One region of the Streptomyces sp. NPDC005574 genome, then DNA from elsewhere that is predicted to be linked to it. Evidence: predicted binding sites of a transcription regulator. Region 1 holds the regulator's gene; the other holds the start of a gene.

Evidence for each region. The regulator HrcA, encoded in region 1, represses chaperone genes, less so after heat shock. The targets are predictions, from matches to a motif close to TTNGCACTCNGNNNNNCNGAGTGCNAA.
Region 2: groL (chaperonin GroEL) is a predicted target of HrcA. The motif match lies at 3,910-3,936, and genes of this name have one in related genera.

What each region holds. Positions count from the first base shown of each region.
Region 1 is NZ_JBEXCW010000019.1:18,827-27,982, forward strand. Features, by position in the region: gene ABZT03_RS15430 (S41 family peptidase) at 1-1,241, opposite strand, end outside; gene ABZT03_RS15435 (hypothetical protein) at 1,288-1,785, opposite strand; gene ABZT03_RS15440 (VOC family protein) at 1,908-2,300, opposite strand; gene ABZT03_RS15445 (16S rRNA (uracil(1498)-N(3))-methyltransferase) at 2,318-3,067, opposite strand; gene ABZT03_RS15450 (nitronate monooxygenase) at 3,064-4,185, opposite strand; gene dnaJ (molecular chaperone DnaJ) at 4,284-5,417, opposite strand; gene hrcA (heat-inducible transcriptional repressor HrcA) at 5,418-6,434, opposite strand; gene ABZT03_RS15465 (MBL fold metallo-hydrolase) at 6,706-7,440, shown strand; gene ABZT03_RS15470 (DUF3097 domain-containing protein) at 7,474-8,337, shown strand; gene hemW (radical SAM family heme chaperone HemW) at 8,395-9,156, opposite strand, start outside.
Region 2 is NZ_JBEXCW010000002.1:158,965-168,120, reverse strand. Features, by position in the region: gene ABZT03_RS02435 (trehalose-6-phosphate synthase) at 1-5, opposite strand, end outside; gene ABZT03_RS02430 (glucosyl-3-phosphoglycerate synthase) at 124-1,068, opposite strand; SAM riboswitch class I at 1,229-1,383, shown strand; gene thrC (threonine synthase) at 1,399-2,682, shown strand; gene ABZT03_RS02420 (MoaD/ThiS family protein) at 2,821-3,096, shown strand; gene ABZT03_RS02415 (cold-shock protein) at 3,539-3,745, shown strand; gene groL (chaperonin GroEL) at 4,099-5,721, shown strand; gene ABZT03_RS02405 (NADH:flavin oxidoreductase) at 5,974-7,101, shown strand; gene ABZT03_RS02400 (hypothetical protein) at 7,132-7,701, opposite strand; gene ABZT03_RS02395 (PTS transporter subunit EIIC) at 7,880-9,156, opposite strand, start outside.

The sequences.
Region 1 (9,156 bases):
CGGACCTCGCCGGTCTCGCGTTCGACGAGCAGGACGCGGCCGTCGTGCGCGGCGACGGCGGCGCGGCTGCCGTCGGGCGCCATGGCGAGGCCGAGCACCCGGCCGAGCAGCCCGGCGGCGAGGCGGCGCGGGGTCGCGCCGGGCGCGAGTCCGGTGGCGGGCGCGAACTCCAGGGCGTCCTCGCCCTCCGCGTCCGTCACCCACACCACCCACTCCTCGCCGTCGGCGCGGAAGGTGCGCGGCAGCCGGGCCCGTACGCCGGGCTGCGCGGCGAGGGCGCGGGCCGGTCCGGCGCGGTGGGTGACCCAGTGGACGGCGCCGCGGACGGCGACCGCGCTGCCGCGCGCGGTGTGGTCGGGGGCGGCGGAGCCGAACCAGCGGGCGGCGTTCACCGGGAACGGCTGGCGGTCGGTGCGCGGGCCGCCGAGCCGGATGTCCAGTCTGCGGGGCTCGGCGCCGTCGAGGTCGTCGAGCAGCCACAGTTCACCCGCGGAGGAGTACACGACGCGGGTGCCGTCACCGGCCGCGTGGCGGGCGTAATAGCCGTCGAGGGGAGTGTGCCGCCGCAGGTCGGAGCCGTCGGCGAGGGAGGAGTACAGCGCGCCGACGCCCTCGTGGTCGGACAGGAACCCGATCCGGTCCCCCGCCCACACCGGGTACTCGATGTTCCCGTCGAGGTCGGCGTGCAGCCGGACGAACTCGCCCTGGCCGTCGTGGTCGATCCACAACTTGCCCGCGGTGCCGCCCCGGTAGCGCTTCCACCAGGCGGCCTCGCGTCCCATGGGCGCGGACAGCAGCACCGTGGCGGGCCCGTCCGCGACGTCTCCGACGGGGCCGTAGGGCAGGGTGGTGGCCGGTCCTCCGTCGAGCGGGACGGCGCGCGCCCAGGTCCGGCGCAGGCTGGGCTGGCCGTGGGTGGTGATCGCGAGGACCTGTCCGTCCGGGGTCCAGCCGCGCACCTGGGTCCTGCCGCTGCCCCAGTACGTCAGGCGCCGGGACGGCCCGCCGTCGACCGGGGCGATGTGCACCTCGGGGGCGCCGTCGCGGACGGAGGTCCAGGCGACGGTCGTGCCGTCGGGGGAGATCCGGGGCTGGGTGACCGGCACGTTGTCGGCGCTGACCCGCCAGGCGCGGCCCCCGTCGAGGGGGGCCAGCCAGACGTCGTCCTCGGCGGTGAAGGCGACCAACTCGCCGTGCGGGTGCGGAAAGCGGAGGTAGGAAGGTGTGGGCGACTGTGTCACCCGGTCACCCTATGCAGCGGCCGCCCGCCGCGCACGGGGAAACGGATCACTTCCCCTCGACGGGACGGCACCGCGGATCGGTCTGGCACCAGATGGTCCGGGTGACGGTCACCGTGGTGGTGGGTCCCCGCTGTCCGGGGTTGTCGACGCGGGGCGCGGTCGTGGCGTCGCAGTTGCCGAGCCCGTCGACGTGGAAGCGCACCCTGCCGCCCACCTTGGCGGTCAGATCGCCGCGCACGCAGGCGCCGTTGACGGCGTGGGTGACCTTGCCGGTGACGGTGATGTCCTGCCCGTCGCCGGTCTCGCCCTTGCAGTCGACGCTCGCGACGGTCCGCTCGGTCGCCGAGGGCGCGGTGGAGGCCGACGCGTGGCCGTCGTAGGAGGCGGTGCAGGTGAGCCAGCGGACGTCGACGTTCTGCCGCTCCAGCCGCTTGGTCGCGGTCTGGTCGGTGGTGAACGCCACGCTCGCGGAGCTCAGTCCGTTCGGGTCGCAGGCGGCCGCGCCGCCCACCGCGACGACCGCGAACACGGCCGCCGCTGCCATCCGTCGGCCCCGCGGCCGACGCCAGTTGCGTCTCAAAGCCCCCATGGAAGGCAGCCTGCCACCGACCCCGCCGTCGCGGAAGGGCGCATACGGCCACTCACGCGCCCGCGTGCGCCCCGCTGTCAGCCGCGCAGCAGCAGCCACTCCTGGAGTTCCACGAGGTTGCCCTCGGGGTCCTTGAGGTGGGCGACGCGCATCCGGTCCGTCATGTGGTCCGGGCCGTGCAGCAGGGTCGCGCCACGGGTCGCGAGGTCCGCGCAGTAGCCGTCGAGGTCGTCGACGCGCAGCACGACCAGGGAGCGGTGGCCGCTCGCCGCGTCGCCGAGTTCGCCCAGCACCTCGGCCATCATCGCCCGGTCCTGCAGCGCGATGCCCGCCGAGCCGGCCGCGGGGCTGAACTTCTCGTACGGCCCGTCCGCGGCCCCCGACTGCGGCCGCAGGCCGAGGACTTCGGCGTAGAAGCGGTAGCAGGCGGGGAAGTCGGTGACGAGCAGGCGTACTTGGGCGAGTTCCACGATCGGCTCTCCGGGGGTCAGGACCAGCGGCCGGTGCGGCCGAGGAGCAGGGCGGTGGCCGCCGTGCCGGCGGTCGAGGTGCGCAGCACGGAGGGGCCGAGCCGGTACGCCTTCGCGCCGGCCTGCTCGAACAGTGCCAGTTCCTCGGGCGAGACACCGCCCTCGGGCCCGACGACCAGCACGATCTCGCCCGTGGCGGGCAGTTCGGCCGTCGCGAGCGGCTCGCTGCCGTAGTCGCGGTCCTCGTGCAGTACGGCGGCGAGGTCGGCCGTGGCGAGAAGTGCCGCCACCTGCTTGCTCGTCGAGGCGTCCGCGACCTCGGGGAAGCGGACCCGGCGGGACTGCTTGCCGGCCTCCCGCGCGGTGGCCCGCCACTTGGCGAGGGCCTTCAGCCCGCGTTCGCCCCGCCACTGGGTGACGCAGCGGGAGGCGGCCCACGGCACGATCGCGTCGACGCCGGTCTCGGTCATCGTCTCCACGGCCAGCTCGCCCCGGTCCCCCTTGGGCAGCGCCTGGACGACGGTGATCCGGGGCCGCGGCGCGGGCTCCTCCCGCACGCCGGTCAGCCGCAGGACCAGCCGGTCCTTGCCCTCGGCGGCGGTCACCTCGCCCTCGGCCCACCGGCCGGCGCCGTCGGTGAGGACGACGGCCTCCCCCGCGCGCAGCCGCTTCACGGACACGGCGTGCCGTCCCTCGGGGCCGTCGAGGACGTACGGTCCGCCGTCTCCCGGCGGGAGGGCCTCGACCACGAACACCGGGGCGGTCATCGGTCCGTGCCCTCGGCCGGGAACACCGACAACGCTGTCCTGGCGGCGTCGAGTTCGGCGGCCAGCACCTCGACGAGCCGCCCGGCGGGCAGCTCGCGGGCCATCCGGTGGCCCTGCCCGGCCCACAGCGCCATGCCCTGCGCGTCACCGGCCTTGGCGGCCGCCTTGCGCAGCGGGGAGGTCAGGTGGTGGATCTCGGGATAGGCGGCGGGCGCGTACGGGCCGTGCTCGCGCATGAACCGGTTGACCAGGCCGCGGGCCGGCCGGCCGGAGAAAGCGCGGGTCAGCTCGGTGCGCACGAACAGCGGGTTGGTCAGCGCCTGCTTGTGCACGGCGTGCGCGCCGGACTCGGGGGTGGCGAGGAAGGCCGTGCCGAGCTGGGCCGCGTGGGCGCCCGCGGCGAGCACGGCGGCGATCTGGCTGCCGCGCATGATGCCGCCGGCGGCGACGACCGGCAGGTCCACGCTCTCGCTCACCTGGGCGACCAGCGACAGCAGTCCGATGCCGGAGCCGTCGGCCTCCGGGTCGTCGCGGTGGGTGCCCTGGTGGCCGCCCGCCTCCACGCCCTGCGCTATCACCGCGTCGGCGCCCGCCCGCTGCACGGCGAGGGCCTCCTCCACGGTGGTCGCGGTGGCCAGGGTCAGGGTGCCGGCGCGGCGCAGGGCCTCCAGGGTGTCGGGGCCGGGCACGCCGAAGTGGAAGGAGACCGCCGGCACCGGGTTGTCCAGCAGTACGGCGAGTTTGGCGTCGTAGCCGTCGTCGCGGCCGCTGTCGGGGTCGCCGAGCTCGGTGTCGTACCAGGTGGCCTCGCCGGCCAGCTGGTGGGCGTAGACGTCCACGGTCGCCGGCGCGGGGGGCGCGGTGCCGGCCGGGCCGCCCGCGCCGGCCCGGGACTCCGGCTGCGGCATGAAGAGGTTCACGCCGAACGGCCGGCCGGTGAGCCCCCGCACCTGCTTGATGTCCTGGTACATCCCGTCCGCCGTCTTGTACCCGGCGGCCAGGAAGCCCAGCCCGCCCGCCTCGGACACGGCGGCGGCGAGCTGCGGGACGGAGACGCCGCCCGCCATGGGAGCCTGCACGATCGGATGGGGGCAGAGATCGGTCAGTGCGGTGGACATGACGGCATGTTGTCACGCCCGCCGGACAAGTCCGAATCCGCCGGCCGCCCGGCACGGGCCGTCGGCGGCGCCGGGCGGAGGGTCTCACCCAGCGCCCGTCACCGCCCGTTGAAGGCGTCCTTGAGCCGGGAGAACAGCCCCTGCTGACCGGGCTGGAACTGCCCGGTGGGCCGCTCCTCGCCGCGCAGCTTGGCGAGCTCCCGCAGCAGTCGCTCCTGCTCCGGGTCCAGCTTGCTCGGGGTCATGACCTCGACGTGCACGATCAGGTCGCCGCGGCCGCCGCCCCGCAGGTGCGTGATACCCCGGGCGTGCAGCGGGATCGACTGGCCGGACTGGGTGCCCGGACGGATGTCGACCTCCTCCATCCCGTCGAGGGTCTCCAGCGGCACCTTGGTGCCGAGGGAGGCCGCCGTCATCGGGATGGTGACCGTGCAGTGCAGGTCGTCGCCGCGCCGCTGGAAGGTGGAGTGCGGCAACTCGTGGATCTCGACGTAGAGGTCGCCGGCGGGACCGCCGCCGGGGCCGACCTCGCCCTCGCCCGCGAGCTGGATGCGGGTGCCGTTGTCGACACCGGCGGGGATCTTCACGGTCAGCGTCCGGCGCGAGCGCACCCGTCCGTCGCCCGCGCACTCCGGGCACGGGGTGGGGACCACGGTGCCGAAACCCTGGCACTGCGGGCACGGCCGCGAGGTCATGACCTGGCCGAGGAAGGACCGAGTGACCTGCGACACCTCACCGCGTCCGCGGCACATGTCGCACGTCTGGGCGGAGGTGCCCGGCGCCGCGCCCTCACCGTTGCAGGTGGTGCAGACGATCGCCGTGTCGACCTGGATGTCCTTCGTGGTGCCGAAGGCCGCCTCGTCGAGCTCGATCTCCAGCCGGATCATCGCGTCCTGGCCGCGCCGGGTGCGTGAGCGCGGGCCCCGCTGCGACGCCGTACCGAAGAACGCGTCCATGATGTCCGAGAAGTTCCCGAAGCCGCCGGCCCCGAAGCCGCCCGCGCCGCCGCCGGCCTGCGAGAGCGGGTCGCCGCCGAGGTCGTAGACCTGCTTCTTCTGCGGGTCCGACAACACCTCGTAGGCGGCGTTGATCTCCTTGAACCGCTCCTGGGTCTTCGGGTCCGGATTGACGTCCGGGTGCAGCTCGCGCGCGAGCCGCCGGAAGGCCTTCTTGATCTCTTCCTGCGACGCGTCGCGGCGCACGCCGAGAACGGCGTAGTAGTCCGTGGCCACTTACGACTCCGCCAGGATCTGTCCGACGTACCGTGCCACTGCGCGTACCGCTCCCATCGTTCCCGGGTAATCCATGCGGGTCGGTCCGACCACGCCGAGCTTGGCTACTGCCTCGCCGCCCGAACCGTAACCGACCGACACCACAGAAGTGGAGTTGAGTCCCTCATAGGCGTTCTCGTGACCGATGCGTACGGTCATGCCCGAATCCCCCGCCTCACCCAGCAACTTGAGAAGCACGACCTGCTCCTCCAGTGCCTCCAGCACCGGCCGGATGGTGAGGGGGAAGTCATGTCCGAAGCGGGTCAGATTGGCGGTGCCGCCGATCATCAGCCGCTCCTCGTTCTCCTCGACAAGCGTCTCCAGGAGGGTGGAGAGCACCGTGGTGACCGTACCGCGGTCCTCGATGTCGAACGCCTCCGGCAGGTCCTCCACGAGGCGCGGGACGTCGCTGAAGCGGCGGCCGGCGACCCGGCTGTTGAGCCGGGCCCGCAGATCCGCGAGCGACGCCTCCCCGAAGGGCGCGGGTGCGTCCACCATCCGCTGCTCGACCCGGCCCGTGTCCGTGATCAGCACGAGCATCAGACGCGCGGGGGCCAGCGCGAGCAGTTCCACGTGCCGCACCGTCGAGCGGGTCAGCGAGGGGTACTGCACGACGGCGACCTGCCGGGTGAGCTGGGCGAGCAGCCGCACGGTGCGCGCCACGACGTCGTCGAGGTCGACCGCGCCGTCGAGGAAGTTCTGGATGGCGCGCCGCTCGGGCGCGGTCATCGGCTTCACGCCCGCGAGCTTGTCGACGAACAGCCGGTAGCCCTTGTCGGTGGGGATGCGCCCGGCGCTGGTGTGCGGCTGGGCGATGTACCCCTCGTCCTCCAGGGCCGCCATGTCGTTGCGCACGGTCGCCGGGGAGACGCCGAGGCTGTGCCGCTCGGTGAGCGCCTTGGAACCGACCGGCTCCTCGGTGCCCACGTAGTCCTGGACGATGGCGCGCAGCACCCGGAGCCTGCGTTCACTCAGCACCGCGCTCACCTCCAGACGTCGTCCCCCGGGCCCTGCTCCTGGCACTCTGTCCGTCCGAGTGCCAGCACTGACCCGCCCAGTGTACGGCCGGGGGGTGCACCCCGGGCAAGGCCGGTCGCACCGCTCGCCGCCGGCACCCCGGCTCACGACCGGCCACTCCTGTCACCTGCCCGGCGAGAGCCGCCGGACACCGCCCGGAACGTGTCGAAAAAGTCCCGGCGTTCGCCCGCGGGACGGCCGCGACCTGTGTGACACGGCCTAGCGTCGCGGTATGACGGTGACTTGGGAAGAGCTCGGGTGGGAGCGGCTGGCGGCCGGGGTCGGGCGGTGCAGGCTGCCGGGCTGGGACTGCACGGCCGGGCTGGTCGTCGGGGCGGACGCGGTCCTGTTGGTGGACGCCGGGTCCGCTCTCGCGGAGGGCGCGCTGCTGCGGGCGCGGGCGAAGGAGCTGGCCGGCCGGGATGTGACCCATCTCGCGCTCACCCATCCCCACTTCGACCACGTCTTCGGGGCGGCGGCGTTCCCGGACGTGGAGGTGTTCGGCGCGGCCGGCTTCGACGCGGTGACCGGGCCGGCCGGCCGGGAGGAGCTGCGCGCGGACGCGGTGCGCAACGGGCTGGGCGAAGGGACGGCGGGCGAGGCCGCGGACGCGCTCACCCCGCCCGGGCACCTCGTGCGCGGTGAGCGGACCCTCGACCTGGGCGGCAGGCAGGTGCTGCTGGCGGACGCGGGTCCCGGCCACACCGCGCACGACCTGGCGGTGGTGGTGCCGGGCGACCCGCGGGTGGTGTTCTGCGGCGACCTGGTCGAGGAGTCCGGTGAGCCGCAGGCCGGCCCGGACGCCGTACCCGCCCGGTGGCCCGCCGCCCTCGACCGGCTGCTCGCCCTCGGCGGCGCGGACGCCCTGTACGTGCCGGGCCACGGGGCCGTGGTGGACGCGGTGTTCGTACGGGCGCAGCGGGACGCCCTGGCGGCCCGCTTCGGCGTGTCGCGGGGACCCTCGTAGGGCCGCCCGGGCGCTTCTCCTATCGTCATCCGAATGCTCCCACCCGTCTCCCGCCACCGCCCCTCCAACGAGGGCGCTCCGGGCCCGCAGCGCCGTCTGTACTCTCCGGACCTGACCCCGCCGTGGAAGAAGCCCAAGCCTGTGCCCGAGGTGGCGGCGGAGCCGGGTCTCGTGGTGGAGGAGCCGGGCACCGGCTTCTGCGGCGCGGTGGTCCGCTGCGAGGCCGGCACGGTCACCCTGGAGGACCGCTTCGGCAAGCACCGCGTCTTCCCCATGGAACCGCGCGGCTTCCTGCTGGAGGGCCGCCCGGTGACGCTCGTCCGGCCCACCGGACAGGCTCCGGTACGGCCCACCCGCACCGCGTCCGGTTCGGTCGCCGTCCCCGGCGCACGCGCGCGCGTGGCCCGCGCCGGGCGCATCTACGTCGAGGGCCGGCACGACGCCGAACTGGTCGAACGGGTGTGGGGCGACGACCTGCGCATCGAGGGCGTGGTGGTCGAGTACCTGGAGGGCGTCGACGACCTGCCCGCCATCGTGGCCGAGTTCGCGCCGGGGCCCGACGCCCGACTCGGCGTGCTGGTGGACCACCTGGTGCCGGGCAGCAAGGAGTCCCGGATCGCCGCGTCCGTGACCAGCGACCACGCGCTGGTCGTCGGCCACCCCTACATCGACGTCTGGGAGGCGGTGAAGCCGTCGGCCGTCGGCATCGCGGCCTGGCCCCGCGTCCCGCGCGGCCAGGACTGGAAGACGGGCGTGTGCCGGGCGCTGAGCTGGCCCGAGAACACGGGCGCGGCCTGGCAGCACATCCTGTCGCGGGTCCACTCCTACCGGGACCTGGAGCCGGAGCTGCTGGGCCGGGTCGAAGAACTCATCGACTTCGTGACGGCGGACGCCTGACCGTGACGGCGGACGCCTGACGGAGACGCGGGGCCGCGCCGGGCCGCAGGGCGCGGGTCAGTCGACCAGGTCCCTGACCACCGCGTCCGCCAGCAGCCGTCCCCGCAGGGTGAGCACCGCCGCTCCCTCGTCGTAGGGCCGTCGCTGGAGGAGTCCGTCGGACAGCGCCCGGCCCGCCGCGGCGAGCCCCGCCTCGCGCAGCAGCGACAGGGGCACGCCCTCCCGCAGCCGCAGTTCCAGCAGGATCCGCTCCACCCGGCGGTCCTCCGCGGAGAGGATCTCCCGCCCGGCGCCGGGTGAGCGCCCCGACGCGAGCGCCGCCGCGTACGCCCCGGGGTGTTTCACGTTCCACCAGCGCACGCCGCCCACGTGGCTGTGGGCTCCGGGGCCCGCGCCCCACCAGTCGGCGCCGCGCCAGTAGAGCTCGTTGTGCAGGCAGCGGCCCGCGTCCGAGGTGGCCCAGTTCGACACCTCGTACCAGTCGTAGCCCGCCGCCGACAGCAGTTCCTCGGCGATCAGGTAGCGGTCGGCGTGCACGTCGTCGTCCGTCATGGGCACCTCGCCCCGGCGGATACGGCGGGCCAGCTGAGTGCCCTCCTCGACGATCAGGGCGTACGCCGAGACGTGGTCGGGACCGGCGCCGAGCGCCGCCTCGAGCGAGGCCCGCCAGTCGTCGTCGGACTCGCCGGGGGTGCCGTAGATCAGGTCGAGGTTGACGTGCGCGAAGCCCGCCGCGCGGGCCTCCGCCACGCAGGCCTCGGGGCGGCCCGGGGTGTGCGTGCGGTCCAGCACCTTCAGGACGTGCTGCCGCGCGCTCTG
Region 2 (9,156 bases), on a different contig from region 1:
GCCATACGCCTCAACCTAGCCCGGCCCGTAAACGCTCAAACGTGCGGTCCGACGTACGGCGGCGGGGTCCGGGGCCGCGCCCGGACCGGCCCGGTGCGCGCACGGCCCCCGGACCCGGCCCGGTCAGGCCACCTTGCGGGTGGCGTACTCGGCGATCTCCACCATGGGCGGCCGTTCCTCGGTGTCCACGGAGTACGTGCGCGGCTCGAATCCGTCCTCGCCCCGTTCGAACTGGGTGAGGGAGGGGCGGATCAGGTGGCCGCGGGCCAGCCGCAGCTGGGCCGTGCGGTAGATCGCGGCGGCCATCCGGCCCAGCGCCTGGCCGTCCTGGTGGCGGTGCTTGCGCACCCCGACGTCGACCTGGGCCAGGGCGTCGAGGCCGACCAGGTGCAGCGCGTCGACCAGCATGCCCAGCTCCACGCCGTAGCCGACCGGGAACGGGAGCTGTTCCAGGAGGGAGCGGCGGGCCGCGTACTCGCCGCCGAGCGGCTGCACGAAACCGGCCAGCTGGGGCCAGTGCATGTTCAGCAGCGGGCGGGCCATCAGCTCGGTGACCCGGCCGCCCTGGCCGGCCCGGCCGCCGAGCGGGCGGTCGTACATCGCCTTGACGAGGTCGACGCCGGGATCGGTGAGCAGCGGCCCCACGATCCCGGAGACGAAGTCGGAGGAGAACTCCTTCAGGTCCGCGTCGATGAAGCAGACGATGTCCCCGCCGGTCACCAGGAGCGAGCGCCACAGGACCTCGCCCTTGCCCGGCACGGGCGGGATGTGCGGCAGGATGTCGTCGCGGTGGACGACCCGGGCGCCGGCCGCGGCGGCCACCTCGGAGGTGCGGTCGGTCGACCCCGAGTCGACGACGACTATCTCGTCGACGAGCGGGACCTGATGCATGAGGTCGTGACGGATCACGGCGACGATGTCACCGACCGTCTCCTCCTCGTTGAGCGCGGGCAGCACGACGGAGACCGTCTGGCCCGTCATGCGTTTCGCGGCCAGGATCTTGTGCAGCGGGCGACTGGTCATGGACCAGGAGCGGGTGCTCAGCCAGCGCTCGACTTCTTCCAGCACGGTGCGCGGCTCCTCTGCGTTCTGTCGGCGAGAAGTGGATCAGCTGTGATCCATCTCGCGGTGCGGACGACTCTCTCAACTGTCCTGGCCTTCGGTTACAGTCTTGAACAACGCTGATGACCATCGCATGTCGGGGGTCGTTGCGCGTACAACTACATACCGCTCATCCAGAGGGGCAGAGGGATACGGCCCGTTGAAGCCCCGGCAACCCTCCAGCCGGTCTCGTGGATCACTGTTGATCATCACGCGAGGCTCCCGGCTAGGGAAGGTGCCAAATCCGTCTCATGGCGAAACGCGTCGTGAGGAAGATGAGGAAAGGGCCTCGCCTCCATGGCTGTGCAGACCGTTGCAAGCACCACCGACTCCGTAGACCTCGGCCCCGCTGCCGCGCTCTCCTGCCGCGAATGCGGCCACCGCGTGCCCCTCGGCCCGGTCTTCGCCTGCGAGGAGTGTTTCGGCCCGCTCGAGATCGCCTACGACTTCTCGGCCTACGACACCGAGGAACTCCGCAAGCGCATCGAGGCGGGACCGGCGAACATCTGGCGGTACGCGCCGCTGCTGCCCGTCCCGGCCGACGTGGCGGACAAGCCCAACATCAACCCCGGCTGGACCAAGCTCGTGCGGGCCGACAACCTGGCCCGCGAGCTGGGCGTCGACGCCGGCAGGCTGTTCGTCAAGGACGACTCCGGCAACCCGACGCACTCCTTCAAGGACCGTGTCGTCGCGCAGGCCATCGAGGCCGCCCGCGCCTTCGGATTCACCACCCTGTCCTGCTCCTCCACCGGCAACCTGGCCGGCGCGGTCGGCGCCGCCGCCGCCCGGGCCGGTTTCCGCTCCTGCGTGTTCATCCCGCACGACCTGGAGCAGGGCAAGGTCGTCATGGCCGCGGTGTACGGCGGCGAGCTCGTCGGCATCGAGGGCAACTACGACGACGTGAACCGCTTCTGCTCCGAGCTGATCGGTGACCCGGCCGGCGAGGGCTGGGGCTTCGTCAACGTCAACCTGCGGCCGTACTACGCCGAGGGCTCCAAGACGCTGGCGTACGAGATCTGCGAGCAGCTCGGGTGGCAGCTGCCCGACCAGCTCGTGGTGCCGATCGCCTCCGGCTCCCAGCTCACGAAGATCGACAAGGGTCTTCAGGAGCTGATCGGGCTCGGGCTGGTCGAGGGCAGGCCGTACAAGATCTTCGGTGCGCAGGCGGAGGGCTGTTCCCCGGTGTCGGTGGCCTACAAGGCGGGCCACGACGTCGTCCGGCCGCAGAAGCCGGACACCATCGCCAAGTCGCTGGCCATCGGCAACCCGGCCGACGGGCCGTACGTCCTGGACATCGCGCGCCGCACGGGCGGCGCCGTGGAGGACGTGAACGACGAGCAGATCGTGGACGCCATCCGGTTGCTCGCCCGGACCGAGGGCATCTTCGCCGAGACCGCCGGCGGCGTGACGGTCGGCGTCACGAAGAAGCTCATCGAGAGCGGTCTGCTGGACCCGACCCTCACGACGGTCGTGCTCAACACGGGTGACGGCCTCAAGACGCTGGACGCGGTGGCGGACACGGGACTGACGGCGACCATCCGCCCCAGTCTGGAGTCGTTCCGGGACGCCGGTCTCGGCTAGTCGTCGTCCGTCACCCGCGCCGCCCGCCCGTCGCCCGTCCGCGCGGGCGCCGGGGCCGGCCGCGCCACGCGGCGGAGCCGCACACCCACGGGGCCCCGCGCCCCCTTCAGGGTTCCATCCGACCGGAGGTCACACCGTATGAGCGTCAACGTCCGCATCCCCACCATCCTGCGCACCTACACCGGCGGCAAGGCCGAGGTGACGGCCGAGGGCGGGACCCTCGGCGAGGTCATCACGGACCTGGAGAAGAACCACACCGGTATCGCCGCCCGGGTCCTGGACGACCAGGGAAAGCTGCGCCGTTTCGTCAACGTGTACGTGAACGACGACGACGTGCGTTTTGAGCAGGGGCTGGAGACGGCCACCCCCGACGGCGCCGGCGTGTCGATCATCCCGGCCGTGGCCGGCGGCTGACCGAGGCCGATCATTACCCTCGGTAATGCCGATCACCAGGAGTTCATGTGATTGCCCCCTCCGCGAGAGAAGCGGAGGGGGCAATTCTGTATGGTTGAGCGCGGTACAGTTGGGGAACCCGCGGTCTTCCGCATGACGGACGCATATGAGTTCAGGCTCCGCGTGCGACGATAAATGGCCAAAGTGTGCGGGTATTTTGCGCCATTCACTCCTTTTGTGGAGCCCGACTTGCCCTGAGTTCGGGCGAATTCTCCGTACATTCCCGACCGGTCATGCCTGGAATTCTCGTCCGATTGACCTGTTGCAGAGGGCAGTTGGGCAGATACATTCGGCCGCGGTCGACGCGTTCCGGCGCACGCCCCCGTCCATGTGGGGGGGTGAGGTCTGACCCGGATCCGCGAAGTGCGGGTCCGCGCAAGGGCCAGTAATAGGGGAGTTAGGCATGGCTCAGGGCACCGTCAAGTGGTTCAACGCGGAGAAGGGGTACGGCTTCATCGCGGTCGACGGTGGTGCGGATGTTTTCGTCCACTACAGCGCGATTCAGATGGACGGCTACCGCACCCTGGAAGAGGGTCAGCGAGTCGATTTCGAGATCTCGCAGGGCCAGAAGGGGCCGCAGGCGGACATGGTCCGACTGGCGACCGGCTGAAGCACGCGCCGACTGACAGCGTCGTTCTTCTGTTCTTCTTCGGAGGGCTCGTATCCCATGGGGAGTCATGGGTTACGAGCCCTTCGGCGTGTCCGGGACCCGCTCGCACGCCGATCGCGCGCCGTTCGCGCCCCGCGGAGCGCCCCCTCGATCCCGGGCAGGCGCTTGCACTCGGCATGGGCGAGTGCTAATCATTGGCGTTAGCACTCTGCAGGTGAGAGTGACAACGAGGATCGGGTCGGTGAGGCCCGCAGGCCAGGTGGGGCAAGGAACCACAGGGTCGGCGAGCCGTCCGTCGCGGGCGCCAGCGCGGTCCGGAGAAATCCACCCCCTGTCCGGGAGGACCACTTCACATGGCCAAGATCATCGCGTTCGACGAGGAGGCACGGCGCGGTCTCGAGCGCGGGATGAACCAGCTCGCCGACGCCGTCAAGGTCACCCTCGGCCCCAAGGGCCGTAACGTCGTCCTCGAGAAGAAGTGGGGCGCGCCCACGATCACCAACGATGGTGTTTCCATCGCCAAGGAGATCGAGCTCGAGGACCCGTTCGAGAAGATCGGCGCCGAGCTGGTCAAGGAAGTCGCCAAGAAGACGGACGACGTCGCCGGCGACGGTACGACCACGGCGACCGTGCTCGCCCAGGCGCTGGTGCGCGAGGGTCTGCGCAACGTAGCCGCCGGCGCCAACCCGATGGCCCTCAAGCGCGGTATCGAGAAGGCCGTCGAGGCCGTCTCCGGTGCCCTGCTCGAGCAGGCCAAGGATGTCGAGACCAAGGAGCAGATCGCCTCCACGGCCTCCATCTCCGCCGCCGACACCCAGATCGGCGAGCTCATCGCCGAGGCGATGGACAAGGTCGGCAAGGAAGGCGTCATCACCGTCGAGGAGTCCCAGACCTTCGGTCTGGAACTGGAACTCACCGAGGGTATGCGCTTCGACAAGGGCTACATCTCGGCGTACTTCGCCACCGACATGGAGCGGATGGAGGCGTCGCTCGACGACCCGTACATCCTGATCGCCAACTCCAAGATCGGTGCCGTCAAGGACCTGCTCCCGCTCCTGGAGAAGGTCATGCAGTCGGGCAAGCCGCTGCTGATCATCGCCGAGGACGTCGAGGGCGAGGCCCTGTCGACGCTGGTCGTCAACAAGATCCGTGGCACCTTCAAGTCCGTCGCCGTCAAGGCCCCGGGCTTCGGTGACCGCCGCAAGGCCATGCTCGGCGACATCGCCATCCTCACGGGCGGCGAGGTCATCTCCGAGGAGGTCGGCCTCAAGCTGGAGAACGCGTCCGTGGACCTTCTGGGCCGCGCTCGCAAGGTCGTCATCACCAAGGACGAGACCACGATCGTGGACGGCGCCGGCTCGGCCGACCAGGTCCAGGGCCGGGTCAACCAGATCCGCGCCGAGATCGAGAACTCCGACTCGGACTACGACCGCGAGAAGCTCCAGGAGCGTCTGGCGAAGCTGGCCGGCGGCGTGGCCGTCATCAAGGCCGGTGCCGCCACCGAGGTCGAGCTCAAGGAGCGCAAGCACCGCATCGAGGACGCCGTTCGCAACGCGAAGGCGGCCGTCGAGGAGGGCATCGTCGCCGGTGGTGGCGTGGCGCTCATCCAGGCTTCCTCGGTCTTCGAGAAGCTGGAGCTCACTGGTGACGAGGCGACCGGCGCCAACGCCGTGCGGCTCGCGCTGGAGGCCCCGCTCAAGCAGATCGCCGTCAACGGTGGTCTCGAGGGTGGCGTCATCGTCGAGAAGGTGCGCAACCTGCCCGTCGGTCACGGCCTGAACGCCGCGACCGGTGAGTACGTCGACATGATCGCCGAAGGCATCATCGACCCGGCGAAGGTCACGCGTTCCGCCCTGCAGAACGCCGCGTCCATCGCCGCGCTGTTCCTCACCACCGAGGCCGTCATCGCCGACAAGCCGGAGAAGTCCGCCGCGCCGGCCGGCGGCGGCATGCCGGGCGGTGACATGGACTTCTGAGCCTGACGGCTCGGACCCGGTCCGCTCGTACCGAGGGCGGCACCCCCTGGAGACAGGGGGTGCCGCCCTCGGTCGTGTCCGGGACCGGTCGGGCACGGGACCGGTCGTGTCCGGGATCACAGGCCCGCGGCCGGGGGCCGCGGAATGAGGATCGCGGCCGGGCGGTTGTGGTTGACGCGGACTCAATGCATGTGCACATACCGTCCGGTTTCTCCCATCCGTCTGTCGTACGCACCCTCAGGAGCCCTCCACGTGACCGCCACCACGCCCGCCGCCTCCCGCGCCGCCCAGCTCCTCTCCCGGCCGCTGTCCATCAACGGCCTGACCGTCCCGAACCGCATCGCGATGGCGCCCATGACCCGCATGTTCTCCCCGGGCGGCGTGCCCGGGGAGGACGTGCGGTCGTACTACGCCCGTCGCGCGGCCGCCGGGGTCGGCCTGATCGTCACCGAGGGCACCTACGTCGGCCACGAGTCGGCCGGACAGAGCGACCGCGTCCCGCGCTTCCACGGCGAGGACCAGCTCGCGGGCTGGGCGAAGGTGGCCGACGCCGTGCACGCGGCGGGCGGCAGGATCGTGCCGCAGCTGTGGCACATCGGCATGGTCCGCAAGCAGGGCGAGCCCCCCGTCGCCGAGGCTCCCGCGGTCGGCCCCTCCGGCCTGCGGGTCGACGGCACCGAGGGCACCGGCAAGGCGATGACCCAGCGCGACCTGGACGACGTCATCGGCGCGTTCGCCGAGGCCGCCGCGGCCGCCGAGCGCATCGGCTTCGACGGCGTGGAGCTGCACGGCGCCCACGGCTACCTCGTTGACCAGTTCCTTTGGGCGGGCACCAACCGGCGCACGGACGCCTACGGCGGCGACCCGGTGGCCCGGACGAAGTTCGCGGCGGAGATCGTCGCCGCGGTCCGCGCGGCCGTCTCGCCCGACTTCCCGGTCCTGTTCCGCTACTCCCAGTGGAAGCAGGAGGCCTACGACGCCCGCCTCGCCGAGACCCCGGAGGAGCTGGAGGCCATCCTGGCCCCGCTCGCCGCGGCCGGCGTCGACGCCTTCCACGCCTCCACCCGCCGCTACTGGCTGCCCGAGTTCGACGACTCCGACCTCAACCTCGCCGGCTGGACGAAGAAGCTCACCGGCCGGCCCGCGATCACCGTCGGCTCGGTCGGCCTGGACGGCGACTTCATCAAGGGCTTCATGGGCGAGGGCTCCCCGCTCAAGGGCATCGACGACCTCCTCGACCGCCTGGAGCGCGACGAGTTCGACATGGTGGCCGTCGGCCGCGCCCTGCTCCAGGACCCGGAGTGGGCGGCGAAGGTCCTCGGCGACCGCCTGGACGAACTGAAGCCGTACGACGCGTCGGCCCTGAAGACCCTGAGCTGACCCGGCTCCCCGGGCCGCCGAGGGGAGGCCCTACAGGTTGCCGAGGGGCTCGATGTCGACGTGCACCGGGGTGCCCCACACCCGCAGCACCTCGTAGTCGGTGAACTCGTGCACCAGCCGGTAGGCCATGGCCGCCCGGGGGCCCCGGCGCGCGGCGGCGAGATACAGCTCCGCCTCGCGCCGGTCGCGGCGCGGGGTGCCGCACAGCTGCCACGCCTGCCCGTTCCACTGCTCGGGCAGCCACCGCTGCTGCGGCTGCGGCCGGTCCTCGCGGACGCCGTAGCGGGACGACGCCCGTTCGCCGGTCCGGGCGAGCGGCGCCGGACCGTTGAACTCGGAGCGGCGAGCCGCCCGGCGCCGCGTCTCGCACAGCAGGCAGAGGTCGTGCGCGTTCTCGTCGACCGGCCCGTTCGGGTGCTCAGGGCACCGCGTGGTGGGCGCGGCCCCGGCGACGCTCTCCTCCAGCAGATCCAGCGCCCGCTTGAGATCCCCCTTGACCTCGTGCAGCCGCGCGTCCGGAGTGTCGCCGGTCAGCGTCTCCCCGTGCTCGCCCAGCAGGCGCAGAGCACGGCCCAGGGCGGTGAGCTGGGCGTGGTTCATGCGGTACGGCTCCGATCGGGGTCCGGGCAGTCGGCGGGCGGCCGCCGTCTCCCCTCCATGGTGCCCTGTCCCGCGCGGCGCCACGACGCCTTCACCGCCGCTGCGGCCTCGCCCGGACCGGTCCAGGTGACCGTTCCGCGCCCTCGGAGGCGGCGCCGGGGGTCTCCGGGCGCGAAGGTCAGCGGGGAGGGACCGCTGCCGGGGCGAGGCGGTCGGCCGCGGCGCCGGTGAATCCGAAGGCGTACGTCATCAGGAATCCCGTCAGGTAGCCGGTGAGCAGGCCGCCCGCGTAGATCGCCGCCGTCACCGCCAGGGGCCTGTTGCCCGCGAGCAGCGGGAACAGGGCCAGGCCCGACGGGCCGATCGCCGTGGTCCCCACCCGGTCGCCGAGCATCGCGAAGAAGCCGACGAACGCGCCGCCGGCCGCGCCGCCCGCGCAGGCGGTGAGGAAGGGGCGGCCGAGGGGGAGCGAGACGCCGTAGATCAGCGGTTCGCCCACACCGAGCAGTCCCGCGGGCAGCGCCGATCTGATCGTGGTGCGCAGCGAGGTGTCGTGGCGCAGCCGGACGTACACCGCGAGGGCGGCGCCGACCTGGCCGGCGCCGGCCATCGCCAGCACGGGCAGCAGGACGGTGTAGCCCTGCTGCTGGATGAGGGTGGTGTGGATGGGGATGAGGGCCTGGTGCAGGCCCAGCATCACCAGGGGCAGGAACAGTCCGCCGAGAACCAGGCCGGCGAACGCGCCCGTGGTGGCGAGCAGCCAGTTCGCGGCGGCGCCGATGGCGGTGGCGACCACGCCGGCCGCGTACATCAGGCCGTACAGCGTCACCAGGCCCGACACCAGGACGGTCAGGGTCGGGGTGAGGAGGACGTCGAGGGTCGCCGGGACGCGGGCGCGGCACCACTTCTCCACGCAGGTGCCGAGCAGCGCGGCGGCCAGCGCGCCGAGCACCCCGCCCTGCCCGGGAGCCAGTGCCACGCCGAACGCCGTCACCTTCGCCACGCCCGGATACACGACGACGGCCGCCACCGCGCCGCCCAGCACGGGCGTGCCGCCGAACTCCTTCGCCGTGTTGTGGCCGACGAACACCGCGATCAGGGCCATGAAGGCGGAGGCGACGGCGGCGAGGGCCGGGGTGAGGCCCGGCAGCAGGCCGAGGTTGACGAGCAGGCCGTTGAGACCGGCCAGGACGCCGCAGCCGATCAGCGCGGGGATCAGTGGGACGAAGATGTTCGCCAGGCGTCGCAGGGCGAGCTTGAGCGGGGTCGCGTTGCGGGCCCGGCGTGCCTCGCGCAACGCGTGGCCCCGGTCGGCGAGCTCGTCCGCCCGGGTCCCGGCCGCCGCCACCAGCGCCTCGAACTCGGGTGTGACCCGCGCGACCACGCCCGGCCCCAGCACGATCTGGTAGGTGTCGTCGGACACGATCCCGAGCACCCCGGGCAGCGCCCGCAGCG